Regions from separate parts of the Micrococcus sp. GbtcB5 genome, predicted to be linked through region 1. Evidence: riboswitches for the same ligand, from Rfam matches in the RefSeq annotation. Region 1 holds a riboswitch; the other holds the start of a gene.
What was found. A riboswitch is a leader RNA that binds a small molecule or an ion and turns the genes downstream of it on or off. The one in region 1 is predicted to bind thiamine pyrophosphate.
Positions count from the first base shown of each region.

Region 2: linked by a shared signal. The riboswitch ahead of KVS67_RS06550 (thiamine ABC transporter substrate binding subunit) and the one ahead of thiC (phosphomethylpyrimidine synthase ThiC) in region 1 are both predicted to bind thiamine pyrophosphate.

Region 1 is NZ_JAGXJK010000001.1:82,939-97,605, forward strand. It holds gene KVS67_RS00395 (sulfurtransferase) at 1-23, shown strand, start outside; gene KVS67_RS00400 (HIT family protein) at 68-496, shown strand; gene hrpA (ATP-dependent RNA helicase HrpA) at 521-4,624, opposite strand; gene putP (sodium/proline symporter PutP) at 4,733-6,367, shown strand; gene thpR (RNA 2',3'-cyclic phosphodiesterase) at 6,364-6,957, shown strand; gene KVS67_RS00420 (NAD-dependent succinate-semialdehyde dehydrogenase) at 7,012-8,427, opposite strand; gene KVS67_RS00425 (DNA-3-methyladenine glycosylase I) at 8,491-9,240, opposite strand; gene thiC (phosphomethylpyrimidine synthase ThiC) at 9,535-11,358, opposite strand; TPP riboswitch at 11,355-11,469, opposite strand; gene KVS67_RS00435 (membrane protein) at 11,532-12,689, opposite strand; gene thiD (bifunctional hydroxymethylpyrimidine kinase/phosphomethylpyrimidine kinase) at 12,763-13,617, shown strand; tRNA gene KVS67_RS00445 (tRNA-Arg) at 13,814-13,886, opposite strand; gene thiE (thiamine phosphate synthase) at 13,973-14,667, opposite strand, start outside.
Region 2 is NZ_JAGXJK010000013.1:54,026-68,692, reverse strand. It holds gene KVS67_RS06580 (hypothetical protein) at 107-502, opposite strand; gene KVS67_RS06575 (sodium:alanine symporter family protein) at 693-2,135, opposite strand; gene KVS67_RS06570 (RNase H family protein) at 2,197-3,549, opposite strand; gene KVS67_RS06565 (TetR family transcriptional regulator) at 3,762-4,268, opposite strand; gene KVS67_RS06560 (ABC transporter ATP-binding protein) at 4,265-4,966, opposite strand; gene KVS67_RS06555 (iron ABC transporter permease) at 4,966-6,696, opposite strand; gene KVS67_RS06550 (thiamine ABC transporter substrate binding subunit) at 6,696-7,760, opposite strand; TPP riboswitch at 7,827-7,932, opposite strand; gene KVS67_RS06545 (AI-2E family transporter) at 7,979-9,265, shown strand; gene KVS67_RS06540 (agmatine deiminase family protein) at 9,231-10,280, opposite strand; gene KVS67_RS06535 (bifunctional proline dehydrogenase/L-glutamate gamma-semialdehyde dehydrogenase) at 10,412-14,062, shown strand; gene KVS67_RS06530 (thioesterase family protein) at 14,082-14,663, shown strand.

The DNA of each region.
Region 1 (14,667 bases):
ACGGCGCGTCCGGCCGGGACTGACGAGCCCCGGGGCCCCGCCCCGCCGACCCCCAGGAGGACCCCCCATGGCCACCGTCTTCAGCAGGATCATCGCCGGCGAGCTGCCCGCCCGCTTCGTGTGGCAGGACCAGACGTGCGTCGCGTTCCTGTCCGCCGCGCCGCTCCAGCCGGGGCACGCGCTCGTGGTGCCCCGTGCGGAGGTGGACGAATGGGTGGAGGTCGACCCGGCGCTGGTCACGCACCTGACGACGGTCGCCCAGCAGATCGGCAAGGCGCAGGTGGCGGCGTTCTCCGCCCGCCGGGCGGGGCTCATGATCGCCGGCTATGAGATCCCGCACCTGCACGTGCACGTGTGGCCCTCCACCTCGCTCGCCGACTTCGACCTGGCCCGCGTGGACAACGCCCCCGATCCGGCGGACCTGGACGACGCCGCCGCCCGCCTCCGCGCGGCCCTGCGGGACCTGGGCCACGGCGAGGTCGTCCCGCAGGACTGACGGCCCGCGCCGCCCGGGCCCGGCTCAGGCGCGCGTGGCCCGGGCGAGCGCCTGACGCACCCGCTTCTCGGAGACCGAGACCGCCGTGCCCAGCTCCTGGGCGAAGAAGGAGACGCGCAGCTCCTCGATGAGCCAGCGCACCCGCTCCAGCTCCGCGGGCACGGGCGTGCCCGCGAACCGGGCGCGGTGGGCCGCGACCGCGGCGTCGAACTCGTCCTCGAGCCCCTGCACCACCGCCATGTGCTGCCCGTCGCGCTGCAGGTGGCCGCCGGCGTCCAGCCGGTCCAGGCGCGTCAGCATGCCCTGCAGGTAGCGCGGCAGGTGCTGCAGCCGCTCCCAGCCCGTGGCGGCCACGAAGCCGGGGAACACGAGCTGCTCGAGGTGTGCCTTCACGTCCGACAGCGCCGGTGCGAGGGCGAGCGAGACCGAGCCCTTGAGCCGGCGTCGCACCTGCGCGGCCCGGGAGAGCACCTGCTCCACCAGGGACGTGACGGCGAAGACCGTGTCGATCAGGTCGGCCCGCACCCGGTCGAACAGGGCGCGGAACGCGGCCTCGTCGAACGGCAGCTCGTCCCCGACGAGACGGTCCACGGCGGCCTGGGTGCAGTCCGCGACGAGGGAGTCCACCGAGCCGTGCGGGTTCTGGGTGAAGGTGAGCTTCTCCCTGTTGTCCAGGTGGTCCAGCACGTAGCGCTGGGGGCTGGGCAGGGTGGCCAGCAGCAGCCGGATCACCCCGGCCCGGTGCCAGGCCGCCTGGTCCTCCGCGGACCGGGCCACGGTCAGGCCGGCCGCGGGGCCGCCGTCGGGCGTGGTCTCGGGCACCAGGCTCGGGTAGCCCGTGATGGCGGGGCCGCGCGCCCCGGCCGCGGTGGAGACGGTCTTCGGCACCGTGCCGATGCTCCACGAGGTCAGCCTGTGCCGCTCCTCGAAGGCCGGCGTCGCGCCGGACCGCCCGGGGCCCTCCGGGCGACGGCGTCCCTCGGCCCCGGCCCGCGCGTCGGCCTGGGCCCGGCCGCCGCGGCCCGTGCCGCGCGGCCCCGGCCGGGCCGAGGCGGGGTCGTCGGTGCCGGCGAGCCGGGCGGCGATCGCGGAGCGGTTGGCCTGCGCGAGCCGGGCCTGCAGCGCGGGCAGGTCCTGGCCGGCGCCCATCACGGCGCCGCGGGCGTCCACGACGCGGTAGTCCATCCGCAGGTGCAGGGGCACCGCGTCCGGGGCCCACAGTCCGGGCTCCACCACCACGCCGCGCACCCGACGCACGGCCGCGGACAGCGCCTCCGGCAGCTCGTCCCGCAGCGGGTCGGCGTGGGCCTCGAGGTCCGCCACGAGCTGCTGGGCCACGTCCGGGGCGGGCACGAGGTTCTTGCGCACCGCCTTGGGCAACGCCTTGATGAGGGCGGTGACGAGCTCGACCCGCAGGCCGGGGACCAGCCATGCGAAGGGACCGGGGGAGACCTGGTTGAGCAGCAGGATCGGCACGGCCACGGTCACGCCGTCGGTGCCGGCCGCGCCGGTCGGGTCGAACGTGTACTCGAGGTCGAGCTCCACGTCGCCGCCGGGCATCGGATACGAGAACGTGGTGGGGAACGCGTCGGTGTCCAGGTCCTCGGCGTCGGCGGTGAGCAGGGCGGCGACGTCGAGGTCCAGCAGGTCCGGCTGCTCCTGGCGCGCCTTCTTCCACCACGCGTCGAAGTGCCGCTCGGAGACGACGTTCGCCGGGATCCGCGCGTCGTAGAAGGCGAACAGGTCCTCGTCCCCGATCCGCAGGTCGCGGCGGCGCAGGCGCGTCTCGAGGGCGTCGACCTCCTCGAGCGCGGCCCGGTTGCGGGCGAAGAACCGGTGGCGCGTGCGCCAGTCGCCCTCCACGAGGGCGTGCCGGATGAACAGCTCGCGGGAGAGCTCCGGGTCGATGCGGCCGTACCGGACCGAGCGGTCCGGGATCAGGGTGACGCCGAACAGCGTCACCTTCTCGCGCGCGACGACGGAGCCCGCCCGCCGCGACCAGTGCGGCTCGTTGTAGGCCCGCTTGACGAGGTGGCCGGCGACCTCCTCGGCCCACTCCGGCTCGATCCGGGCCACCGTGCGCGCCCACAGCCGTGAGGTCTCCACGAGCTCGGCGGCCATGACGAACGGGTGGCGCTTCTTGAACAGGGCGGAGCCGGGGAACACGGCGAAACGGGTGCCGCGGGCGCCCGCGTACTCGCGACGGCGCTCGTCGTAGGCGCCGATCTGCGCGAGCAGGCCGGTGAGCAGGGACTTGTGCACCGCCTCGTGCCGGCCCACCGGGTCCACGGGTCCGGCCTCGACGGTGAGGCCCACGTCCTTGGCGAGCTGGCGCAGCTGGCGCACCAGGTCCTGCCACTCCTGCACGCGCAGCCAGTTGATGTGCTCGCGGCGGCACAGCTTCCGGAACTGGGAGCCGGAGAGCTCCTGCTGCCGTTCGCGCAGGTAGGCCCACAGGTTCAGGATCGCGGAGAAGTCCGAGTTCTCGTCCGCGAACCGGCGGTGCAGCTCGTCCGCGGCCTCACGCTGCTCCGTGGGGCGCTCGCGGGGGTCCTGGATGGTCAGGGCCGCGGCGATCACCATGACCTCCCGGACGCAGCCGCGCTCACCGGCCTCGAGGATCATGCGGCCCAGCCGGGGGTCCACCGGCAGACGGGCCAGGCGGCGTCCGACCCGGGTGATGGTGCCCGCGCGGGCGCCGCCGGCCTCGAGCGCCCCGAGCTCGGTGAGCGTGGTGGCGCCGTCGGTGACCTGACGGCCGTCCGGGGGCTGGACGAAGGGGAACTCCTTGACGTCGCCCGGGGTGCGGGCCACACCGAGGGACAGCATCTGCAGGATCACCGAGGCCAGGGAGGTGCGCAGGATCTCCGGGTCCGTGAACTCGGGGCGGGAGAGGTAGTCCTCCTCCGAGTACAGGCGGATCGCGATGCCGTCCGAGGTGCGGCCGGACCGGCCCGAGCGCTGGTTCGCGCTGGCCTGGGAGACACGCTCGATCGGCAGGCGCTGCACCTTGGTGCGGTGCGAGTACCGCGAGATGCGCGCGGTGCCCGTGTCGATCACGTACTTGATGCCCGGCACGGTCAGGGAGGTCTCGGCGACGTTCGTGGCCAGCACGATCCGCCGGCGCACCCCGGCCCCGGCGCGGCCGAACACGCGGTGCTGCTCCGCCATGGACAGGCGGCCGAACAGCGGCAGGATCTCCGTGCCGGCCAGGCGCGTGGTGCCGGCGACGACGCCGGTCAGGTGGTCCGCGGCCTCGCGGATCTCCCGCTCGCCCGGCAGGAACACGAGGATGTCGCCCGGCGGCTCGGAGGCCAGCTCGAGGACGGCGTCGCCGATCGCGTCGAGGGGGTCGCGGGTCTCGGCGGCGTCGTCCGCATCGTCCTCGGGGTCGTCGGGGGAGGGCTCGTCGGTCAGCGGCCGGTAGCGGATCTCGACGGGGTAGGTGCGCCCCGAGACCTCGATGATCGGCGCCGGGACCACGCGGCCGCCGTCGTCGGCCTCCACCGCGTCCGCATGGTCCTCGCCCTCGGCCAGCGGCCGGCCGAAGTGTCGGGCGAAGCGCTCCGGGTCGATGGTGGCCGAGGTGATGATCACCTTCAGGTCCGGGCGCTGGGGCAGCAGGTTGCGCAGGTAGCCCAGGAGGAAGTCGATGTTGAGGCTGCGCTCGTGGGCCTCGTCCACGATGATCACGGAGTAGCGGCGCAGCTGCGGGTCATGGGGGATCTCGGCCAGCAGGATGCCGTCCGTCATGACCTTGACCCGGGTCGCCTTCGAGGTCTGCGCCGTGAAGCGGACCTGGTAGCCGACCGTCTGCCCGATCTCCTCGCCCAGCTCCTGCGCGATGCGCTCGGCCACGGAGCGGGCGGCGATGCGCCGGGGCTGGGTGTGGCCGATCGAGCCGGCCTCCCCGAGCCCGAGGGCCAGGCACATCTTCGGCAGCTGCGTGGTCTTGCCCGAGCCGGTCTCGCCCGCGACGATCACCACCTGATGGTCGCGGATCGCGGCCATGATCTCCTCGCGACGCTCCGCCACCGGCAGGTGTTCGGGGAACGTGATCGCGACGGCGTCGTGGGGCGTCGCCGACGGCTGCGCGGCGGGCGTGGAGGGCGGGGGAGTCTGCGTCATGACGGCCTCCATCCTAGGCGCGCGGGGGCCCGGGCCGACCCGGACGGGGCGAATCTGGGACGGACCTGGGACTGGGGCTGAGAGTCCGGATGTGATTCTCTGGAGCCCATGGACACGAACACCGTCTTCCTGTTGGCGGCGATCGGCCTCTATTTCCTCGCGATGATCGCGATCGGCCTGTACGCCTCCCGCAAGAACACCGACCTCGACGACTACATGCTCGCCGGACGCGACATGAAGCCGTCCGTCGCGGCGCTCTCCGCGGGTGCGTCCGACATGTCCGGCTGGCTCCTGATGGGCCTGCCCGGCGCGATCTACGCCGCGGGCCTGGTCGAGGGCTGGATGGCGGTCGGCCTGACCGTGGGCGCGTGGGTGAACTGGCGCGTGGTCGCCCCCCGCCTGCGCTCCTACACCGAGGTGGCCGGGAACTCGATCACGATCCCGTCCTTCCTCGAGAACCGGTTCAAGGACCGCACGCACATCCTGCGGATCGTGGCCGGCCTGATCATCCTCGTGTTCTTCACCTTCTACGTCTCCTCGGGCATGGTGGCCGGCGGCAAGTTCGTCGAGTCGACCTTCGGCCCCGAGTCCTTCTACGCCCAGGGCATCAGCATCAACTACCTCACCGGCATGCTCGTGGTCGCGGGCATCACGGTGCTCTACACCCTGTTCGGCGGCTTCCTCGGCGCCTCGCTGACGGATGTGGCCCAGGGCGTCCTCATGTTCCTCTCGCTGCTGGCCGTACCCATCGTCGTGATCCTGACCATGGGAGGCTGGGACGCCGTCGTCGAGGGCATCCGCGCCGCCGACGCCGCCGGCGGCGGAGTGAACCACTTCTCGATGTTCGAGAACGCGACGCTGATCGGCGTCCTGTCCTCCCTCGCCTGGGGCCTGGGCTACTTCGGCCAGCCGCACATCATCGTCCGCTTCATGGCCCTGCGCACCCCGCACGACGCGGCCGTCGCCCGGCGCGTCGGCATCGGCTGGATGGCGCTGTCCGTGTTCGGCGCCGTGATGGTGGCCCTCGTGGGCATCGCCTACTTCCAGGCCAACCCCGGCACCACGCTCGAGGACCCGGAGACCGTGTTCCTCGTGCTGGCCTCGATCATGTTCCACCCGTTCGTGGCCGGCCTGGTGCTGGCCGCCGTCCTCGCCGCGATCATGTCCACGCTCTCCTCGCAGCTGATCGTGTGCTCCTCCGCCCTGGTGGAGGACCTCTACATGCTGCGCGGGCGCACCGGTTCCCCGACGTTCACCCTGTGGCTCGGCCGCATCGGCGTGCTGGTGGTGGCGCTCGTGGCGGGTCTGCTCGCCCTCAACCCGGACTCCTCCGTGCTCGAGCTCGTCTCCTTCGCGTGGGCCGGCTTCGGCGCCGCCTTCGGCCCCGTGATCCTGCTTGCCCTGTACTGGCCGCGGTTCACCTCGTGGGGGGCGATGGCCGCCATGGTCACCGGCGCCGCCGTCGCCTGGGTGTGGTCCGAGGCCAGTGCCGAGACGTGGGAGTGGTTCGGCCTGTACGAGCTGCTGCCGGGCTTCGTCGCCGCCTTCGTGATGGGTGTGGTGGTGTCCCTCGTGACCCAGCGCTCGCGCCGGGTGCAGCGGCGGATCGACGCCGAGTTCACCGGCGCGATCGACATCGTGGCCGGCCGCGAGCCGCACCCGGACGTGGCCCCGGCCGCCATGACGCGGGACGCCGCCGGGGGCTCGACCGCAGCCGCCACGGATCCGCGCGCGCAGGCGTGAGGCTCTTCCTCGCGATCCGTCCGCCGAGGGCCGTGCTCGACCACCTCGAGCCGGCCCTCGACGGCGTCCGGGACCGGGCCGGACGCGCGCTGCGCTGGACCGAGCCGGAGCAGCGGCACCTGACGCTGGCGTTCCACCCGGAGGTGCCCGCCGGCGCCGTGGACGACGTCGTCGCCGACGCCGGCCGCATCGCGGCGGGACATGGCCCGCTGGACCTGCACCTGGCCGGAGCGGGGGAGTTCTCGCACCGCACGCTCTGGGTGGGGGTGGGTGGGCAGGTCCGGGAGCTCGGCGCGCTCCTGGCGGAGCCCTGGCTCGCCGACGACGACGGCCGGGACCGCCGGCGCGCCCACCTCACCGTGGCGCGGGCCTCGGGCGCCGCGCCCCGACCTCGGGGTCGGAGGCGGGGCGAGCCCCGTCCGCCGGCGCCGGCCACCGTCCTGCTGGCCGAGGCCGTGCACGCGCTCGCCGTGTACCGCGGGCCGGAGTGGACCGCGGACGAGGTCGAGGTCGTGGCGTCCCGGCTCGGCGAGGGCCGGTCCGGCGGGCCGCTGCACGAGGTGCTGGCGACCGTCCCGCTGCGCGGCTGAGGGGCCGACGGGCCGGCCGGAGCGGGAGACCCGCCCGGCCGACCCGGCCCCGGGTCAGCCCTCCAGGGGGCCCTGCACCGCGTACAGGCGCTTGTTGGCGAACTCGTCCAGGGCCAGGGGGCCGAGCTCGCGGCCGAAGCCCGAGCGCTTCACGCCGCCGAAGGGCAGATTCGCGCCGGCGGCGGAGGCGAGGTTCACGTTCGCCATGCCCACCTCGAGCTGGTCGGCCACGCGCTTGGCCTCGTCCAGGTCCGTGGAGAACACGGCGCCGCCGAGACCGTACTGGGAGTCGTTGGCCAGCGCCACGGCCTCCTCGGCGGAGGACACCTTGTAGACCACGGAGGCCATGCCGAACAGCTCCTGCGTGTAGGCGGGGTTCTCCTGGTCCACGTCCGTGATCACGGCCGGGGAGACGTAGAAGCCCTCGCCCTCGGGGCCGGAGGTGCGCTCGCCGCCCACGTGGACGGTGGCGCCGGCCTGCTTGGCCTCGGCGATCTGCTCGGCGAGCCCGTCGGCCGCGGACTCGGAGGACAGCGGGCCGTAGACGTCGGCGTCGCGCGAGGTCGGGTCGCCGGGCTTCATCTCCGAGGAGCGCTGGACCAGCTCGTCCACGAAGTCGTCGTAGAGGTCCTCCATGACGATCATGCGCTTGTTCGAGTTGCAGGCCTGGCCCCAGTTGCCCATCCGGGTGGCCAGTGCGTCGCGGGCGGCGGCGCGGGCGTCCGGCGCGGAGAGCACGATGTACGGATCGGAGCCGCCGAGCTCGAGGACGACCTTCTTGAGGTGCCGGCCGGCCTGCTCGGCGACGGCGGCGCCGGCCCGCTCCGAACCGGTGAGGGACACGCCCTGCACGCGCGGATCGGCGATGATCGTGGAGATCTGGTCGTGGGTGGCGAACACGTTCTGGTACACGCCCTCCGGCAGTCCGGCCTCGGTGAAGAGCTCTTCCAGCAGCTGCGCCACCTGCGGGTTGATCTCGGCGTGCTTGAGCAGGATGGTGTTGCCGAGCACGAGGTTCGGCGCCACGAAACGGGCCACCTGGTACACCGGGAAGTTCCACGGCATGATCCCCAGCAGCGGGCCGAGCGGCAGCCGCTGGACGAACGCCTCCTGCCCGGAGAACTGCTTGATCGGCTGGTCCGCGAGCAGCTCCTCGGCCTCGTCCGCGTAGTACCCGAAGATCTGGGCGCCGTAGCGCACCTCGCCGACCGCCGCGCCGAGGGACTTGCCCATCTCCGTGGTGATCACCGCGGCGATGTCCTTGGACCGCTCGGCCAGCAGCTCGGAGATCCGCTTCACGACGGCGGCGCGCTCGGCCACCGACTTCCGGGACCACTGCTCGTAGGCGGCCTGCGAGGCGTCGAGGGCGTCGGCGATCTGCTGATCCGTGGCGTTGTCGAAGGACTTCAGCAGCTCCCCGGTGGCCGGGTTGATCGTGCGGTAGCCCTGAGAGGCGGAGGTGGTGGTCATCAGTCGTCACCCTTTCGTGTGGACGTCCTGCGTTGAGCTCCCCATCCTGCCGGAGGCCCCCGCTCACTCCCAGATCCCGGACGCCCCTCTTCGCCACGAGCCGAGAAGGTGGGTGTCCACGATCCCGGCGGCCTCCAGCAGGGCGAAGCACGTGGTCGGCCCCACGAATCGGCAGCCGTGCGCCTTCAGCGCCCTCGCGAGCGCGCGCGACTCGTCCGAGGTCGAGGGGACCTGGGCCACCGTCTCCGGCCGTGGGGTCGCGGCAGGCTGGTGCGCCCAGACCAGCCCCGGCAGACCGCGGGCCGGCCGGTCGCCGTCGCCGTGCCAGGCCGGGCCCGCGCCGGGGGCGCCCGGGTGCAGCGGGGCGAACCGCTCGCCGCGCATCCCGACGACGGCCCTCGCGTTCGCGATCGCGGCCTCGATCTTGCGCCGGTTCCGGATGATGCCGGGGTCTGACAGCAACGCCTCGACTTCCGCGTCCCCGAACGCCGCGACGGCGTCCGCGTCGAAGCCCGCGAACACCTCCCAGAACCGGGGCCGCTTGGCCAGGACGGTCCGCCAGCTCAGGCCCGACTGGAACGCCTCGAGCACGAGGCGCTCGAACAGGCCCCGCTCGTCCGTGACGGGCAGGCCCCACTCCGTGTCGTAGTACTCCCGCAGCAGCGGATCCCGTGCCGCCCACGGCGGGCGGGCCCGCCCGTCCTCACCCACGACGACGCCACTCGGCGGTGCCTGTCGCCCGTCGGCCGGTGGATCCTCGGCGGGGGTGGAGACGGGGGCGGGGAGGCCGTCGTCGGCGTGGTGCGCGCTCATGCACCCGAGCCTAGGAGCGGCCCCGGACATCCGGAGCCGGAACGCGACGCCCGGGGACGCAGCCCCGTCTGCGGACACCTGTGCAGGAGGCACGGCCGGACCTCGTCACTCGAGCCGCCCGGCCCGCAGCGGCACGTGCGGCGAGGGGGGGAGATGCTGGGGGCGACCGCGGTCGGGGCCACGCCAGCCGGGAGCGCGCCCAGGGCAGGCCGACCGGCGAGGGCAGGCTCGCGCCGCGCGCGGGGGAGGTGCTCAAGGCCGGCACCCTGGCCCCCGCGCCGCGGCACGGGCCGCTCAGTCCCTCGCGAGCACCGCGTCCCCCTCGGGCCGGCGCAGACTCGGCTCGGGCAGGTACACGGACCCGCCGGCGGCCCGGAACTCCGCGGACTTGGCGGCCATGCCGGCCTCGGCGATCCGCGCCTGCTCGGACGCGCCGCCGAATTCGCTGCGGATGTCCTGGCTGATGCGCATGGAGCAGAACTTCGGCCCGCACATCGAGCAGAAGTGGGCGGTCTTGGCGGGCTCGGCCGGCAGCGTCTCGTCGTGGTACTCCTCGGCGAGCTGCGGGTCCAGGCCGAGGCCGAACTGGTCGCGCCAGCGGAACTCGAAGCGCGCCTTGGACAGGGCGTCGTCGCGGTCGCGGGCGCCGGGGTGGCCCTTGGCGACGTCGGCGGCGTGCGCGGCGATCTTGTAGGTGATCACACCCGTCTTCACGTCGTCCCGGTTCGGCAGGCCCAGGTGCTCCTTGGGCGTGACGTAGCAGAGCATCGCGGTGCCGTAGCGGGCGATCTCGGTGGCGCCGATGGCCGAGGTGATGTGGTCGTACGCCGGGGCGATGTCCGTGACGAGGGGGCCGAGCGTGTAGAACGGGGCGCCCTTGCACAGCTCCTGCTGGCGCTCCACGTTCTCCCGCACCAGGTGCAACGGGATATGGCCGGGGCCCTCCACCATGACCTGGACGTCGTACGCCCACGCCCGCTCCGTCAGCTCGGCCAGCGTGTCGAGCTCGGCGAACTGGGCGGCGTCGTTGGCGTCGGCCACGGAGCCCGGCCGCAGGCCGTCGCCCAGGGAGAACGCGACGTCGTAGCGCGCGAAGATCTCGCAGAGCTCGTCGTAGTTCTCGTAGAGGAAGTTCTCCTTGTGGTGGCCCAGGCACCAGCCGGCCATGATCGAGCCGCCGCGGGAGACGATGCCGGTCACGCGGTCCGCGGACAGCGGCACGTGGCGCAGCAGCACGCCGGCGTGCACGGTCATGTAGTCCACGCCCTGCTCGCACTGCTCGATCACGGTGTCGCGGAAGATCTCCCAGGTCAGGGCCTGGTGGTCGCCGCCGACCTTCTCGAGGGCCTGGTAGATCGGCACGGTGCCGATCGGCACGGGGGAGTTGCGCAGGATCCACTCGCGGGTGGTGTGGATGTCGTCGCCCGTGGACAGGTCCATCACGGTGTCCGCGCCCCAGCGGGTGGCCCACTGCAGCTTCGAGACCTCCTCGGCGATCGACGACGTCACCGCCGAGTTGCCGATGTTCGCGTTGACCTTCACGGCGAACGCCTTGCCGATGATCATCGGCTCCGACTCGGGGTGGTTCACGTTCGCCGGGATGATGGCGCGGCCGGCCGCGACCTCGGAGCGCACCAGCTCCACGTCCACGCCCTCGCGCAGGGCGACGTAGCGCATCTCCGGGGTGATCTCGCCGCGCCGGGCGTAGTGCATCTGGGTGACGCGCGCGCCCTCCTTGGCGCGCAGCGGGGCGCGGCGCTCGCCGGCCCACTCCTGCGAGGCGGCGCCGCGGCGCACGGCCGAGCGGCCGTCGTCGAGCAGGTCGCGCTCGCGGCCCTCGTACTCCTCGACGTCGCCGCGGGCGCGGATCCACTCGGCGCGCTGGGCGGGCAGGCCGCGCTCGGGCACGGAGCCCGGGCCCATGGTGCGGTAGACGGTCAGGGGCGCGTTGGGCGTGCCGTCGGGGGAGTCGTCCTGGTGGACCTCGGTGACGGGCACGCGGATGCCGTGCTCGGCATCCTCGAGCCAGCCCAGACGGTGCGTGGGGTAGTTCTCCTCGGCGACGACCTCGGCCGTCGACTCGGCTGCGGGCAGGGGGGTGTGCTCGGAAACGGACATGGCCGCGGCTCCTTCTTCCTTCGCCGGAATGACCCGGACAGGTTCAGACGGTCTCCGGGCGGCGTCAGCCCGGTCTCAGCCCCGTGCCGTGGGGCTCCCGTGGGATGCGAGCGACCCTAGCACGTCCCCTGCGGGGCCTCACCGCCGTCGGCAGCGGCCATGCGGCGGGCCGCTCAGGCGCGCGCCGCGCGGGCCGCCCGCCGGCGCACCGTGGTGCGCTCGACGATCCACGTCACGATGAGCATCACGATGATGACGATGCCGGCGTACCCGAGGACGGGGTAGACGGTGCCCACGAGGTCGGAGAAGCCGACGCTCGAGAGCAGGGTGGCGGCCAGGGCAGTGACGACGGCGATGGCCCAGCCCGGCACGCGGCGCATCGAGGACAGCAGGGCGATCCGCTCCACACCGCCGTACAGGCACGAGACCGCCGTCGTGAACTGCGCCAGCAGCAGGACGACCGTGTACAGCAGGGCGGCCCAGCCGCCGATCATCGCGGCCAGCTCGACCATGGGCAGCTCGGCACGGCCGATGAGCTGGGCGTGGACGGTCAGCGCGGCCATCACCGCGCCGGCCATCACCACGAGGCCCAGTGCCCCGAGCCCGGCCCCGGCGACGAGGGAGCGGCCCGACGAGGAGCTCTCCTCGCCGATCGGGGCGAGCACCGCGTAGGCCAGCTGGATGTTGAAGGCCACGTACAGCACGCCCGAGAGCCACCACTGGTTGATCAGCGGGGACGAGGTCACGAGCGCGGCGACGTCGTCCACCGCGGCCCCCGGGTTCGCCAACCCCCACACCGCGACGCCGACGGCGACCACGATGATCAGGGGGACCACCACGGCCTGGACGCGCACGAGGCCCGTGATGCCGGCCAGCACCGAGACCACGCAGACGGCGGCCATCACCAGCGAGCCCACGAGCGAGGGCAGCCCGAACGCGGTGTGCACCGCCGCCCCGGCCCCGGCCAGCATGATCACCAGCGTCCCCAGCAGGGACGTGGTGATGCACAGGTCCGCGAACCAGGTGGGCACGCGCGACGTCGTGGGGTTCACGATCCGGTGGATGTCCGTGGTCCGCAGCTTCTGCGCCAGCCGCAGCACGATCACCGCGAGCAGGAAGAACAGCGCGCCGGCGATCACGAGCGCCCCCGTGCCGCCCCAGAGGCCGAAGCTCACGAAGTACTGCAGGATCTCGTTGCCCGAGGCGTACCCGGCGCCGATGGTGGTGCCGATGAACGTGGCGGCGATCCCGAGCGGGGAGGTCGGCCGCAGCGGCGCCGACTCCTCGGCTCGGCCGGGGTGCGCGGGGGAGCTCTCTGTGACGTGGGACATGCGACTACATTCTCATGGGCGGGATCGGCCCGGCCCGGGCGGCCGATCCGCCCCGACCCGAAGGAGCCCCCGCATGACCCCCGCCGTCCCCCGTGTGCTCAGCATCGCCGGCTCCGACTCCGGCGGCGGCGCCGGTGTCCAGGCCGACCTGAAGACCATCGCCGCGTGGGGCGGCTACGGGATGACCGCGATCACCGCGATCACCGCCCAGAACACGCAGGGCGTGCAGGCCGTCCACCCGCTGCCGGTGGACGTGGTGCGCGCCCAGCTCGACTCGGTCGCCGCCGACATCGCCGTGGACGCCGTGAAGATCGGCATGCTCGGCACGGTGGAGCTCATGCGGGCCGTCGCCGGCTGGCTCGAGGAGACCCGGCCCGCCGTCGTCGTGCTGGACCCGGTCATGGTGGCCTCGAGCGGGGACGCCCTCACCGCGGTCGGCGACGACGACGGGCGCGCCGCGTGGGCCCGGCTGCTGCGGGTGGCGCACCTGGTGACACCCAACCTGCCCGAGCTGGCCCGGCTGACCGGGCGGGACGCGACGGACTGGGACGCCGCCCTCGACGCGGCGCGGGGCCTGGCCGCCGAGCACGGGGTGACGGTGCTGCTCAAGGGCGGGCACCTGGACGAGACCGAGGCGCCCGAGGCCGCAGCGGCGGAGGTGCCGGACGCCGTCGTGCGCGTGGGCGGGGCCGTGCACGAGGTGCGCGGCCCGCGCGTGACGACCCGCGCCTCGCACGGCACCGGCTGCACCCTCTCCTCGGCCCTGGCCACGCTGGCCGGGGCGGGCCTGAGCTGGGACGACGCACTCGAGCGGGCCAAGCCGTGGCTGGCCGACGCGATGCGGGCGGGGGAGGCGCTCGCGGTCGGGGACGCCTCGCGGCCGACGTGGCACGGGCCCGTCGACCACGGTCATGCGCAGCGGGGCTGAGGGCGGGACCTCCGGGCTTCGACACGTTCGAGGCGGGAAATCCGGCGAATACGCACCTCGGGACGTCCCATGAGGTCGATTTCCCGCCTCGAATGCCGGTGACCCGGACCTCCCGCTCCGCTCGAGCGTCCGGGTCCGCAGAACCCAGAAGAGCCGGACCACCGTGTCGCCACGGGGGTCCGGCTCTGTTCGCTCGTGCCCCCGGCAGGATTCGAACCTGCGGCCTTCTGCTCCGGAGGCAGACGCTCTATCCCCTGAGCTACGGAGGCGGGGGTCGCGACGCGTCGAGCGCGTTGCGGACTCGTCGACTCTACACCATCAGGACGGCCCGTCCGTGACCTCCCCGCGGGGCGCGTCAGCCGGGCAGGCCCGCGCGCAGGGTCCGGGCCGCGGCCTCGGGGTCCTCGGCCTGCGTCACGGCGCGGACCACCACGATCCGTTCCGCCCCGGCCGCGCGGACCTCGGGCAGCCGGTCCGCGTCGACGCCGCCGATGGCGAACCACGGCCGCGCCCCCGCCGGGTCCTCCGCGTCCAGGCGTGCGGCGAGGGTCGGCAGTTCCAGTCCGACGGCGGCCCGGCCCGGCTTCGTGGGCGTCGCCCACACCGGCCCCGTGCAGAAGTAGTCCAGGCCGTCCTCCGCGCGGGCGCCGCGCACCTGCGCCTCGGTGTGGCACGAGCGGCCGAGCACCACGTCCGGGCCCAGCAGGGCGCGGCACTGCGCGGTGGTCAGGTCGGTCTGGCCCGTGTGGAACACGTCCACCCCGGCCAGGGCGGCGACGTCGGCGCGGTCGTTGGCGGCCGAGAGCGCCCCGTGCTCCCGGGCCAGCGGGACGAGCGTGGCGAACGCGGCCAGCTCGACCGCCACGTCCACGGCCTTGTCCCGCACCTGGATCACGTCTACTCCGCCGCGGAACGCCGCCGCGCAGAAGTCGGCGAACGCGGCCGTGTCGAGCGTGCCGTCCGGGCGCAGGAACCGCTGCAGGTCGGTGCAGACGTACAGCCGGGAGGCGGCGAGGCGGGCGCGGCGGCGCGCGCCGGGGCCGGTGCCGC
Region 2 (14,667 bases), on a different contig from region 1:
GCCCATCGCGACCACGGGGCGGGCACCGATCCGTCGGTGCCCGCCCCGTGGTCGTGTCCGCTCCGCGGTGATGCCGCTCAGCTGCGACGCCGCGCCGTCGCAGCGGTCAGAAGCCGCCGCCCACGGTCCGGCGGCCACCCGCCGTGCGTCGGCCGGCGGCACCGGACCGGCCGCGGGAGGCGAGGGCCCCGCCGAGCAGCCCGCCCAGCAGGCCGGTGCCGAGGCCGCCCGTGGACCGGGCCGAGGGTCCGAAGCCGCCGCGGTACGCACCGGAGCTGCGCCCGCGCGTCGTGCCCCCGGCGCCGCGGCGCGAGAGCTCACGCAGCGCCAGACCGCCGAGCGTGCCCAGGAGGGCACCGCCCAGGCCGCTGGACCGGCGTCCCTGAGAGCGGGCCTGCCGGCCAAAGCCGGGGGACCGGCCGATGTGCGCACCGATGGTGGGTCGGCTGGAGCGGCGGCCACCGCCGCCGAGAGTGCGGGTGAGGCTGGAGAGGATGCCCATGGTGTCCTCCTCGGACGTCGTGCCGGCCACTCGTGCGTGGCCGGTCGGGTGCGCCTCAACCTAGGCGTCGACCCCCGCACGGTGTCCAGACCGGGCCTCCTCATGCATCGAGGCGGGATATCCACCCCACGGCCGCCCGCGGCAGCCAGATGGGGTCGATATCCCGCCTCGAAACGCGCGGGCGGGGGCGTCAGTCCTGGAGCGGGGAGGTCTTCGGCTCGTCCCGCCACAGGGCCACGTTCCGTGCCTCGGGCAGGTCGGAGAGGTGGAAGCCCGGATCCATGCCCGCCTTGAGCTTGCGCTCGTAGTCCCGGAGCAGCTTCACGGCCAGTCCGCCCAGCGGGATGATCGCCACGAGGTTGATGGTCGCCATGAGGGCCGCGAACGTGTCCGCGAGGTTCCACACCAGCGCCACGGAGCCGAGCGCGCCGCCGACCACGCACACCAGCACGAGCACGCGGAACACGGTGATGGCCGGACCCGCGTGGCGGCCGGCCAGGTACCGGATGTTGGCCTCGCCGTAGTAGGTGTTGCCCAGCACGGAGGACCAGGCCAGGAAGAAGATGATGACGGTCAGCGCCGGGCCGGCCCACGCGCCCACGGCCTGCTGGAGCGCACCCTGGGTCACCTGCATGCCGAGCGCCTCCCCGCGTCCGTAGGCCGGGTTGGAGAGCAGGATGACGAACGCGGTGGCCGAGCACACGATCAGGGTGTCGAAGTAGACGCCCAGGGACTGCACGAAGCCCTGCTTGGCCGGGTGGGAGACGGCCGCGGTGGCGGCGGCGTTCGGGGCGGAGCCCATGCCGGCCTCGTTGGAGAACATGCCGCGGCGCACGCCCTGCATCACCATCGTCATGCCGACGGCGGCGCCCGCGACCTCGCGCAGGCCGAAGGCGTGGCCCACGATCAGCGCGATCATGCCCGGGACCTCGGTGATGTTGACGACCATCACGATCAGGGCCAGGAAGATGTAGAACGTGGCCATCACGGGGACCACCACGTTGGTCACGGCCGAGAGCCGGCGCACGCCGCCGAAGATCACGAGGCCGGTGAGGGCGGCCAGGCCCAGGCCCACGATCCACGCGGTGGTGGAGGACGCGCCCCAGTTGGCCTGCACGGACTCGGAGATCGAGTTGGACTGCACGGCGTTGAACACGAAGCCGTAGGTCACGGTGATGGCGACGGCGAACACGGCCGCCAGCCACTTGGCGCCCAGACCGTCGCGGATGTAGTACGCGGGCCCGCCGAAGTAGCCGTCCGCGCCCTTCTGCTTGTAAAGCTGGGCCAGCGTGGACTCGACGAAGGCGGTGGCGCCGCCGAGGATGGCCAGCAGCCACATCCAGAACACGGCGCCCGGGCCGCCGATCACGATCGCGATCGCCACGCCGGCCACGTTGCCGGTGCCCACGCGCGAGGCCGCCGAGATGGTGAAGGCGCGGAACGGGCTCACGCCGTCGTTCTCGAACCCGGTCTGGGACTTGCCCGTCACCGACCGCAGCATCTCCGGGAGCATGCGCACCTGCACGCCCACGGTCCGGATGGTGAACCACACCCCGGCCACGAAGAGCAGCGCCATCACGACGTACCAGTACTTGTCGTTGAAGGCGGTGACGGCCGCTGTGATCTGTTCCACTGTCGCTTCCACAGCCCCACCCTAGAGGCTGGGGCGGAGGACGGGGAATCGGGGGCCGGGGTCAGCCGGCGGCGTCGTCCTCGACGCGGAGCTGGATCAGCTGCCCCATCCGCTCGGGCAGGTCCCCCTCGGGGGTGCCGACGCTGGCGTGGCGGGCGGCGGCCCGGGCGAGGTCGTCGGCCAGTTCGTTGCCGTGCACGCCCACGTGGCCCTTGACCCACGTGGTGTCCACCTGGACGTCCGCGGCCTGCGCCAGGTCGACGGCGGCCAGCAGGCGCCGCAGGGTGCGGCGGATGCGCTCGCCCCGGGCGCCGCCGAGGGTGAGCCGCTCGCGGCGGGCGGCGTTGAGCAGGGCCAGCGCGGCGCGCGAGTCCGAGTGGATGGTGACCCGGCCGCCGGGGGTGCCCGCCCACGCGCAGATCACGTGCCCCAGCACGAGCGCCTCGAGTTCCACCTCGAGCGGCATCGTGGCCCCGGCCACGGCCTGCACGGCCCACATGCTCGGCCCGGCGACGGCGGCCGCCCCGCCGATGCGGGAGCCGCGCAGCACGGAGCCGTCCACGTACACGTCCGTCACGTCCGCCTCGTCCGCGAACGTGAGGCTGTGGGTCACCCCGGGCAGGTTGCGGCGCAGGAAGCGGTCCGTGCGGCGGCGGGAGAGGAAGACGCCGGAGGAGCGGCGCAGCGCGTCCTCCTCCTCCTGGGCGGCCTCGATGGCCTCGAGCGGGATCCGGGCCGCGCCCGTCTGGGCGACCGTCTCCGGGTCCACGTCCGGCAGCAGGTAGCTGGAGCGCTGCGTGCCCACGGGGGACTCGTCGAGCCGGTAGGAGACCACGCGCGTGTCCACGGGGGCGAGGACCTCGAGCAGGGAGAGCAGCTCGGCGTCCCGGTCCGAGCGCAGCCGCACGATCACCGGGCGCTCCGGCGGCAGGTCGACGGTGACGGTGGACCAGAAGGCGCTCAGATGCGCCGTCCCGACCATCCCGGTGTAGACGTGGCCGCGGACGTCGTCGCCGAGCTCGCGCAGCTCGAGCTCGCGGGCCACGTAGACGATGCCCCCCGTCGTCGGATGCAGGTCCAGGCGGAGGGCGGGGCCGTGGTCCACGCCGGGCAGCATGGCCAGCGGGCTGGCCACCACGCGGACGCCGTCCCGGCGGATCCGGGTGCGCGGCGGGGAGGGGCGGGGGACGACGGGGCCGGTGCGCGTGAGGTCGACGCCGTTCCGGTCCCGCGGGGTGCCCCGAGGCCGGCGGGCACGGACCACGCGCAGCGGGCGGTGCTGCTCCTCCGCCTTGGCGCCCGGGCCACGGAAGTCCCAGCCCACGTCGACGAGCGCCGCGGGGTGTGCGGGCTCGACGTCGTGATGCAGCGTCCGGTCCACGACCGTCCGCGGGTGGTTGATCCGTGCTCCCATGGCTTCGCCGGCTGTGTCGAAGGGGACCGCGCCGGAACTGTGAGCCGGGTCCGGCGGGCCATGCTGGTCCTGCGGCGGTCGGGCGGGATCGCCGTGGACGAAGGGGACGACCCGTCCCGACCTGTTCTGCTCTGGGCGACCTTACCGAGCGCACCTGTGAGGAGGCAGGTCTCCTCTCCTCGGCCTCCCGCGCGGCCGCGTCGGACGAGGCGTCAGAGCGGGTCCGTGCGGTGCCGCTGCACGTCCGGGCCGGTCGGCACGCCGAGCGCCTGCGCCTGCGCGCGCTGCTGCCGCAGGGACACGGTGCCCAGCAGCAGCGCCAGGGCCCGCTCCCCGTCCTCCGGGGTGTCCGCCGCCTCGGTGAGCAGACGGTGCAGGCCGAGGCCGCCCAGCCCGAGCGCGAGGGCGGAGAGCACCACGTCCGCCCCGTCCCGGTGCCGCAGCAGGGCGGCCTCCGCGGCCTCGGCGCGGCCCGCCAGGTCCGTGACGCGGCGGGCGCGCACGGTCTCCTCCGCCTCGGCGACGATCCGGTCCGCCACCCGCGCCAGCAGCGACTGCTTGTCCGGCACGTGCCAGTACAGCGCGGAGGCCTGCACGCCCAGCACCGCGGCCACGCGCCGCATGGACAGGTCGCCCATGCCGAAGTCCTGCAGGATCCCGACGGCGGCGTCCACCACGTCCTGGGCGGTCAGCCGGGGGCGGGGTGCGGGCGGGGTCATGCCTGAGAGGCTACCGCCGGGCCGTCCTCCTCCGCCGCGATGCGTCCCCCCGCGCCCAGGCGCACGGTGCGGTCGGCCATCACCGCGGCCTCCGCGAGGTCGTGGGTGACGACGACGCCGGTCGTCCCCGCCGCCCGCAGCACCGTCCGGATGTCCTCGGCCAGGCGCCGGCGCAGGTCCGCGTCGAGCGCGGACAGCGGCTCGTCCAGCAGGAGCACCCGCGGGGCCGGGGCCAGCGACCGGGCCAGCGCCACGCGCTGGGCCTGCCCGCCGGAGAGCCGCTGCACAGGCCGGTCCGTGAGCTCGGTCAGGCCCACCAGGTCCAGCAGCTCGGCCACGCGTGCCCGCCGCCGGGCCCGGTCCCAGCCGGCGGACTCGAGGCCGTACGCCACGTTCCGGCCCACGGTCCGGTGCGGGAACAGCTGCCCGTCCTGGAACACCATCCCCACGCCCCGGCGGTGCGTCGGCACCGCGGCCACGTCCCGCCCGTCGAGCTCCACCGTGCCCGCCACGACGTCCTCGAGCCCGGCGATCCCGCGCAGGATCGTGGACTTGCCCGAGCCGGAGGCGCCCACGAGCGCCACGATCTCCCCGGCGGCCACGTCCAGGTCCGTCCCCCGCACGGGGGTGGAGCCGTCCGGATAGCGGATCGCCACGTCCCGGAGCCGGAGGGAGGCCCCCGTCGTCGTCGGCGTCATCACAGACCTCCCGCCCCGGCCGGGCCCCGGGGGCGCAGCCGCTCGCACACCAGCATGATCCCGGCGCTCAGCACGGCCAGCACCGTGGCCGCCGCGAGCGCCATCCCGTAGTTGTCCGCGCCCGGCCGGCCCAGCAGCCGGGCGATCAGCACCGGCAGGGTGGGCGCGGACGGGCTCGCCAGGAAGCTCGTGGCCCCGAACTCACCCAGGGACACCGCGAACGCGAAGCCCGCGGCCACGCCCACGCCGCGGGCGAGGAACGGGCCGTCCACCGTGGCCAGCACCCGCCACGGGCCCGCCCCGAGGGTGCGTGCGGCCTCCCGCAGCCGCGGGTCCACCGCCGCGAGCACGGGCACGAGCGCCCGCACCGCGAGCGGCAGCGCCACCACCGCCTGGGCCAGCGGCACGAGCACGCCCGAGGCCGCCAGCTCCGGGAACGCGGCCCGCAGGGACACGACGAAGCCGAAGCCCACGGTCACCGCGGACACCCCGAGCGGCAGGAGCAGGGCGCCGTCGAGGGCCCGCTGGGCCGCCAGCGCGGCGCGTGAGCGGAAGGGCCGGGTCAGCAGCAGGGCCAGCGGCACGGCCACCACGAGCGTCACGAGCGTGGCGTCCACGGCCACCCGCAGGGACTGTTCGAGCGCCTGGGCCGGCGTCGACCCGCCCACGAACCCGCTGCCCGCGCTCGTGGAGAGCAGCTCGTAGTTGCCCAGCCCCCAGCCGTGGCGGGTGTGGAAGGAGCGCACCACGAGCGTCAGGATCGGCGCCACCACGAGCGCCACCACCGTGAGCATCACGGCCACCGGGACCGCGTCCGCGCGCGTGAGCCGGGCCGGCGGCGTCTCCCGCAGGCGCAGCGCCCGCTGGGTGCGCGCCGCCGTCACGCCGGAGACCACGACGGCGGCCAGCACCACCGCGAACTGCAGCACGGAGAACACCGCCGCGGTCCGCAGGTCCAGGTAGACGGAGGTCTGCACCCAGATCTCCGACTCGAGCGTGCCGTAGCCGGGCCGGCCGAGCGTCTGGACGATGCCGAACGCGGACGCGCAGAACAGGAACACCAGGGCCGCGCTCGCGGCGATCGCCGGGGCGAGCTGGGGCAGCGTCACGGTGCGGAACGCCCGCCACGGCGAGGCGCCCAGGGTGCGGGCGGCCTCGGTCTGGCGGGGGTCCAGCGCGTTCCACAGCGCGCCCACCTGGCGCACCACCACGGACACGTTGAAGAAGACCATGGCCAGCACGACGGCGGTGGTCGTCTGGTCCAGCCCGGTGAAGCCGAGCGGTCCGCCGGGGGCGAGCAGGGCGCGGAACGCGACGCCGACCACCACCGTGGGCAGCACGAACGGCACGAGCACGAGGGCGCGGAGCACGGCCCGCCCCGGGACGCGACGCCGGTGCAGCACGAACGCGGTCGGCAGGCCGAGCGCCACCGAGACCACCGTGCCGGCGGCGGCCATGCCGAGCGTCTGGCCGAGGATGCGCCACGTGCGCTCGCGGGCGAGGGTCTGGCCGAAGGCGGTGAGGTCCACGGCGCCGGTGAACGCGTCGGCATCGCCGCCGATCCCGCGCCAGAGCATGGCCGCCACGGGCCACGCGAAGAAGACGAGCAGGAAGGCGACCGGCAGGACGGCGGCCACCAGCCACCACGGGCCGAGCCCGTCCCCCCGGCCGCGGGCCCGCCGGCGCGGCAGGTCCGTGCCGGGGGCCGCGACCTCGGTGAGCGCGGACATCAGCGCCGGGAGGCCTCGGACAGGGCGGTCCACTCCTTCAGCAGATCCTCGCGGCGCTCGTCGATGCGGGCGGGGTCCGGGGTGATGGCGTCCTCGACGAGCGGCGCGTTCTGCGCCCACTCCTCGGGCAGCTGCACCGACTCGTCGATCGGGTACATGTACATCGACTCGGGCAGTACGGACTGGACCTCCTCGGTGAGCATGAAGTCCACGAACGCCTGCGCGCCCTCGGGGTTCTTCGCGCCCTCGAGCACGCCGGCGTACTCGACCTGCGGGGTGCAGGAGTCCTCGATCACCTCGGTCTCGGGGGCGAACGCGGGGGAGGAGGAGTAGGAGAGCACCACCGGGAACCGACCCTTGCCCTCGCCGCCGGAGAAGTCCGAGTTGTAGGCGTCGGACCAGCTGTCGGCGATCTTGCCGCCGTTCTCCATCAGGCCCTGCCACCAGTCCTGCCAGCCGTCGTCGCCGTACTTCTCCGTGGTGGCCGCGAGCAGCGCCAGGCCGGGGGAGGAGGCCACGGGGGAGGTGGCGACCGTCAGCTTCGCGTACTCGGGGTCGTCGAGCTGGTCGATCGAGGTGGGGGCCTCGACGTCGTGGGCCTCGAACCATGCCGGATCCGTGTTGAAGCACACCTGGCCCTGGTCCACCGGGGTCATGCGGTCCTCCACCATCCGGTCCTGTGCGGAGGCGGGCAGGTCCTGCGGGGTGTATTCGGCGACGACGCCCTCGCGGACGAGGCGGTGCGCCGAGTGGTCCTCCACGCCGTAGACGCCGTCCACGGTGGGCTCGTCCTTGGCCAGCAGGAGCTGGTTCACCACGCTGCCGGCGTCGCCGGGGGCCGTCGTCTTCAGGGTGTAGCCGGACTCCTGCTCGAACTTCTGGACGAGCTCCTGGGGCAGGTTGAACGAGTCGTGCGTCATGATCGTCACCGTCGTCGGCTCGCCGCCGGCGCCGGCGGCGGACGACGACGCCCCGTCGCCGGACGAGCCGGACACCGAACAGCCGGTGAGGGCGAGGGCGGCCACTGAGAGGGCGGCGAGGGCGCGGTGCGGGGTGCGGGACATGGCGGTTCTCCTCTGGGACGGCAGAGGGGCCGGGACGAGGCCGCCACCGGAATCCCGGGACGACGTCGACCGGGAGACTCGACTTCCTTCGCCGGTGCGGACCGGCGCAGGTTCGAGGGTCTGCGGCGGACCGCACTCTCAGCGCCGCGCGGGCGCTCCCCTGTCGATGTGGACTGGTCCCGACCCTACCCCGTCCGGCCCGCGCATAGACTGCCCGCGTGAGCGCCGCACAGCCCGCGGGGGTGACCCCGCCGCCCGCCTCGTCCAGCCCCGCCTCCGACTGGGACATCCGCCGCCCCCACCGCATGTGGCCGCGCATGCTGGTGATCGTCCTGACGCTCGCGGGCCTGGTGCTGGTGGTGCAGTTCTTCCAGGGGATCGCCTCCATAGCGGCGCCCGTCTTCCTGGGGCTGAACCTCGTGATCGTGGCCTACCCCCTGCAGGCCTGGCTCATCCGCCGGGGCCTGCACCCCGTGCTCGGGGCCGCCACCACCGTCCTGCTGGTCGTCGCGGTGATGGCCGTGTTCGGGGGCATGATGGTGTGGTCCGGCCTCGAGCTGGTGGCGGAGCTGCCGAAGTACGCGGACCGCTTCCAGCAGATCGTCCTGGACGTCTCGCACTGGCTCAACGAGCGCGGCGTGACCCCGGACATGGTGTCCCAGCAGCTGGCCTCGATCGACATGAGCACCGTGACCGGGACGGCCGTCAGCGCCATCACGAAGATCGCCACGAACGTCTACGCGGTCTTCGGTCTGCTCGTCACCGTGATCATGGGCATGTTCTTCCTGGCGATGGACTCGATGGACGTCGAACGCCGCGTCCGCCTGCTCAGCACCGCCCGCCACGAGTTCGGCCACGCCCTGGTCGAGTTCGCCCAGGGCGTGCGCCGCTACTGGGTGGTCACCACGGTGTTCGGCCTGATCGTGGCGGTGCTGGACGTGATCGCCCTCATGCTGATCGGCGTGCCGCTCGCGCTCGTGTGGGGCGTGCTCAGCTTCCTCACCAACTACATCCCGAACATCGGCTTCATCATCGGCCTGCTGCCGCCGGCCGTCCTGGGCCTGGCGGCGGGCGGCTGGTCCGACTTCCTGTGGGTGGTGGTCAGCTACTCGGTGCTGAACTTCGTGCTGCAGTCCGTGATCCAGCCCAAGGTGGCCGGCGACGCGATCGGCGTGATCCCCACCGTCAGCTTCCTCTCCCTGCTCTTCTGGGCCTGGGTCCTCGGCCCGCTCGGCGCGATCCTCGCGCTGCCCTGCACGCTGCTGGCCAAGGCCGTGCTGATCGACGCCGACCCGAACGCCCGCTGGATCAACGCGCTCATCGCCTCGGACCTGAAGGGGATGGAGCGCCGTCAGTCCTCGCTCCTGGAACGGCTGCGCCCGGCGGCCTGGCGATCCGACGCGCACGGGGGAGATGAGGACCGCGCCTCGGCGGACGGCGGGGACGACGACGGTCCCGCGACGGACGAGGTCACGGGCGGGGCTGGAGCAGCACCAGGTCGTTGAGCGCGCCGGCCAGCCGCAGCAGCGGCGGGGCGGGGAACGACAGCTGGGGCAGCCCCGGGTGCAGTGCCGCGCACGCGGCGGCCGCGGCCTCCTCGCCCGCGGCGTCCTCGAACGCCGGCCGCAGCACCGCAGCGCCCAGCGGCAGCGTGTCCAGGAGGGAGCGGGGGCCCCGCTCGGCCGGGTCGTACGCGGCGGGCTGCGCCGCCCCGGTCACCGTGCGCACGCGCAGGGGCCGGCCGGCGGCGTCGTCGGCGCCCTGCAGGAAGCGCAGCGCCGCCGCCGCGTAGGGGTGCTCGGGGTGGAACCGGTCGCCGCGCCAGTGCACGGCGGCCTCGCCGTCGCCCCCCAGCCGCACCCACGAGGCCAGGTGGCCGGGCCCGCCCCACGGCCCGGTGTCCGGCCGCGGTGCCGGCGGCACCCACAGCACCCGGGTGATCCCCAGCAGGGCGGCGAACTCGGCGGCCACCTGGCCGGGGGTCCACGCGCCGTTGATCCGCCCGTCCAGCACGGGGTCCGCGGCCACCACGGCCGTCCCCTCGCCGTCGCTCACCCAGGCCCCGCGCGGGGCGCACAGCAGGGGGGTGAGCAGCGGCAGTCCCGCCGCCTCCGCCACGGCCGTCGCGGCCGCGCCGTCGAGCGGCCCGGTCCCGGTCAGTCCCGCGGCGCTGCGCCAGGCGACGGCGGCCAGGCCCTCGGGGCGGCGGATGAAGCTCGGCCCGGTGCGGCCCAGCAGCGGTGAGCCCACGGGCGCGCGCAGCAGGTCCACCTCCGGGGGCACCAGCCGCGCCGCCCCGGCGTCGCGCGGGTGGGCGAGCACGGTGACCGGCAGCACGGCGGCGAGCGTCTCGGCCAGGCCCACGACGGCGTCCCGCGTCTCCCCCAGCAGCGTCGGCACCGGGTGGCGGTGGGGCAGGACGAGCCAGGCCCGCTCGGGCGGGTCCTCGGGTCCGGACACGGGCACGACGACGTCCCGGCGCTCCCGCGCGTGGGTGGGGACGGGGTCGGCGGCGGCCATGGCGGACGGGCTCCTGGGAAGACGGCGGCGACGCGCGGGCGCGCGGCGAGGGGATGTCCATCGAGCATAGGCGTCTGACAGGAAGCCGCGGCGGTTTGACCTGTGACCCGGCACACGTGCAGAGTGCGGCCATGACCGCGATGTTCTCCGCCCAGGACCACGACGATCTCGACCGGGTCCTCGGCGCGACCGGCGGGATCCCCGACCCCGCCGACCTGCACGCCCTCGCCGACGACGCCGTCGCGCAGGTGCGGCGTTGGCTCGCCGAGTCCCGCGACCATGAGGCCGACTTCGCGGCCCGCCAGCTGGCGGGCGCCCTGAAGGAGCCGGGCGGCCTCGACTTCATCGTGCGCTTCGTGGACCACGTGGTCCGCCCCGAGGACCCCGCGATCGCCGCCCGGGCGCTGCGGGAGCTCGCCGGCCGCGCCCCCGGCTTCCTGCCCCCGGCCCTGCGCGCCGTCCTCGGCGTCGGCGGCCGCGCCGCCCCGCTCGTGCCGCGCATCGCCGTCCCCACGGCCCGCCGCGTGCTGCGGCGCATGGTCTCCCACCTGATCGTCGACGCGCGGGACCGGCAGCTCGGCAAGGCCATCGCGGCCCTGCGCGACGAGCACACCCGGCTGAACATCAACCTGCTGGGCGAGGCGATCCTCGGCCAGGGCGAGGCGGACCGCCGACTCGAGGGCATCGCCGCGCTGATCCGCCGCGACGACGTCGACTACGTGTCCGTGAAGGTCTCCGCCGCCACCGCCCCGCACGCGCCCTACGCGTTCGACGAGGCCGTCGCGGACATCACCGAGCGGCTCACCCCGCTGTTCGAGCTCGCCCGGGACCGGGACACCTTCATCAACCTGGACATGGAGGAGTACCGCGACCTCGACCTCACGCTCAACGTGTTCACCGCCCTGCTCGAGCAGCCGGGCCTGCGCGACTACGAGGCCGGCATCGTGCTGCAGGCCTACCTGCCGGACGCGCTCGCGGCCATGGTGCGCCTGCAGGAGTGGGCCGCGCGCCGCGTCGCCGCCGGCGGCGCCCCGGTCAAGGTGCGCGTGGTCAAGGGCGCCAACCTGCCCATGGAGCGGATGCAGGCCTCCCTGACGGGCTGGCCGCTGGCCACGGTGGGCTCGAAGCAGGAGGCGGACACCAACTACAAGCGCGTGCTCAACTACGCGCTCACCCCGGAGCATCTGGCCCACGTGCGCATCGGCGTGGCCGGGCACAACCTCTTCGACGTGGCCCTGGCCCACCGGCTGATCGAGCGCCGCGGCCTCGACCCGGCCGCGGTGGAGTTCGAGATGCTGCTCGGCATGGCCACCGGCCAGGCCGCCGCCGTCCGGGCGGACGTCGGCGCCCTGCTGCTCTACACGCCCGTGGTGCGGCCCGAGGAGTTCGACGTGGCGATCTCCTACCTCGTGCGCCGCCTCGAGGAGGGCGCCTCCCCGGAGAACTTCATGTCCGCCGTGTTCGACCTGGACGCGGACGCGGACCTGTTCGCCCGCGAGGAGGAGCGCTTCCGCGCCTCGCTGCGCCACCTGGACGCGGCCGTGCCCCGTCCGAACCGCCTCCAGGACCGGTCCCGCGGGGAGGACGGGCCGACCCCCGCCCCCGTGGACGGCTTCGCCAACACCCCGGACACGGACCCCGCGCTGCCCGGCAACCGGGAGTGGGCCCGCCGGATCCTCGCGGCCGTCCCGGGCTCGGACCTCGGGACGGACACCGTCCGCGCCCACCGCGCCACCACGGCCGACGACGCCCGCGCCGCCATCGCCGCCACCGCCGACCCCGGCGCCCGCTGGGGCGCGCTCACCGGCCACGAGCGCGCCGACGCGCTGGACGCCGTCGGACGGGCCCTGCACGCCGGCCGGGCCCGCCTGCTGGAGGTGGCCGCCGCCGAGACCGGCAAGACCCTGGACCAGGGCGACCCCGAGGTCTCCGAGGCCGTGGACTTCGCGCACTACTACGCGCGCCTGGCACGCGGCCTGGACGCGGTGGAGGGCGCCCGCGCCGTGCCCGTCCGCCTGACCCTGGTGATCCCGCCGTGGAACTTTCCCGTGGCCATCCCGGTCGGGGGCGTCCTCGCCGCGCTCGGCGCCGGCTCGCCCGTGGTGTTCAAGCCGGCCCCGCAGTCCGAGCGGACGGGCGCGGTCGCGTGGGAGCTGATCGTGGCCGGGCTGCGGGACTCGGGCCTGTTCGACGACGGCGGCCCGCTCGCCGGGCACGACCCCGCGGACCTCGTGCGCCTGGTGACGCTGGCGGACGAGGACGAGGACGAGGCGGAGGTCGGCGCGGCGCTCGTGACCGACCCGGCCGTCGAGCGGCTCATCCTCACCGGCAGCTGGGACACCGCACGGCTGTTCAAGGGGATGCGCCCCGACCTGCACCTGCTCGCCGAGACCTCCGGCAAGAACGCCGTGATCGTGACCCCGTCCGCGGATCTGGACCTGGCCACGAAGGACGTGGTCCAGTCCGCGTTCGGTCACGCCGGCCAGAAGTGCTCGGCGTCCTCCCTCGTGGTGCTCGTCGGCTCCGTGGCCACCTCCGAGCGCTTCCACCGGCAGCTGCTGGACGCCGCCTCGTCCCTGCACGTGGCGCACCCCGCGGACCCGCGCGCCGAGATGGGCCCCGTGATCGAGGCCCCCGGCGAGAAGCTGCGCCGCGGGCTCACCGAGCTCGGCCCGGGGGAGCGGTGGGCCCTGCGCCCGCGGCCGCTGGACGAGACGGGTCGCCTGTGGAGCCCGGGCATCCGCTCCGGCGTCCGCCCCGGCGCCGACGCCCACCTCACCGAGTACTTCGGCCCCGTGCTGGCCGTGATGACGGCCGAGACGCTCGAGGAGGCGATCGGGATCGTGAACGCCGTGGACTACGGCCTCACCTCCGGGCTGCACTCGCTGGACCGGGAGGAGATCGACGTGTGGCTGCGCGGCGTGCGCGCCGGCAACCTCTACGTGAACCGCGGCATCACCGGGGCCATCGTGCGCCGCCAGCCCTTCGGCGGCTGGAAGCGTTCCGTCGTCGGCCCCACCACGAAGGCCGGCGGGCCGCACTACCTGCACGGCCTCGTGGACTGGGAGGACGCGCCCACGTGGGCCGGGGGAGAGGGACGGCCCGGGGCCGAGGCCGACGGCGCGGGCGCATCCTGGCTCGAGACCGCCCGCGCCCTCGACACCCACGCGTGGACCACCGTGTTCGAGGTGGACACGGACGTCTCCGCGCTCGAGGCCGAGCGGAACGTGCTGCGTCACGTCCCCACCCCGGTCCTCGTGCGCCGGCACTCGGGGCCCGCCGACCACCTGCTGCGCATCGTCTCCGCCGGCCTGCGCGCCGGGGCGCCCATGACCGTGAGCCTGCGCCCGACCCCCACCGCGGAGGGGCCCGACGCGGACGGACTCTCGGCCGAGGCCGTGCGCGGCCGGGTGGAGGAGCTGGTCCGGTCCGCCCGCACGGAGGGTGCCGGCACGGCCGCGCCGGTGGACGTCGTCGTCGAGGACGACGCCGCGTTCCACGACCGCGCCCGGCGGCTGGCCCTCATCCCGCCCGCAGCGGAGGGCGGCGGCGACGCACGGATCCGGCTCGTCGCCGACTGGACCGGCGACCGGGAGGCGGCCGAGGCGGCGCGGAGCGCGCTCCACGCGGCGCTCGGCGACACCCCCGACGTGGCGGTCTACGCTGGCCCCGTGGTGAGCGCCGGCGAGGTGGAGCTGCTGCCGTTCCTGCACGAACAGGCCGTGTCCGTGACCGCCCACCGGTTCGGCACGCCGGACCATCTGACCGAGGGGGTCCTGTGACCCCGAGGAGGAACCTCCGATGCATCTGATCCCCCGCACGATCTGGGTCGTCGCCCGCGCCCGCCGCCGCCCGCGCGCCGGACTCTGGGAGCCGACGACGCTGCCGATGCGCGCCCTGCCCACGGACGTGGACATGGCCCTGCACGTCAACAACGGCCAGTACTTCGGGCTGTTCGACCTCGGCCGCTTCGACGCGATGGTCCGCACCGGCCTGTGGGACGAGATCCGCCGTCGCGGCTGGACGCCCGTGGTGCAGGCCGAGCAGATTGCGTTCCGCCGCTCGGTGACCCTGGGGCAGCGGTTCGACGTGGAGACGCGGATGATCGGCCTGGATGAGCGCGCGGTGTGGTTCGAGCAGCGCGTGGTGGTCGACGGCGACGTCGCGGTGCGCGCGTACATCTGCACGCGCCTGCGCAAGAAGGACGGCCGCCCCGTGGAGAACGACGAGGTCCGGGCGATCGCGGCGGCGGCCGGCCACGACCTCGCGGGGGAGCCGACGCTGCCGGAGTGGCTGCACGAGTGGCGGCGCAGCGTGGCCCTGCCGTCGGCCCGGACGCCCCTGCCCCACACGTGGGACCTCGACACAGTGCGGCGAGGATGAACGT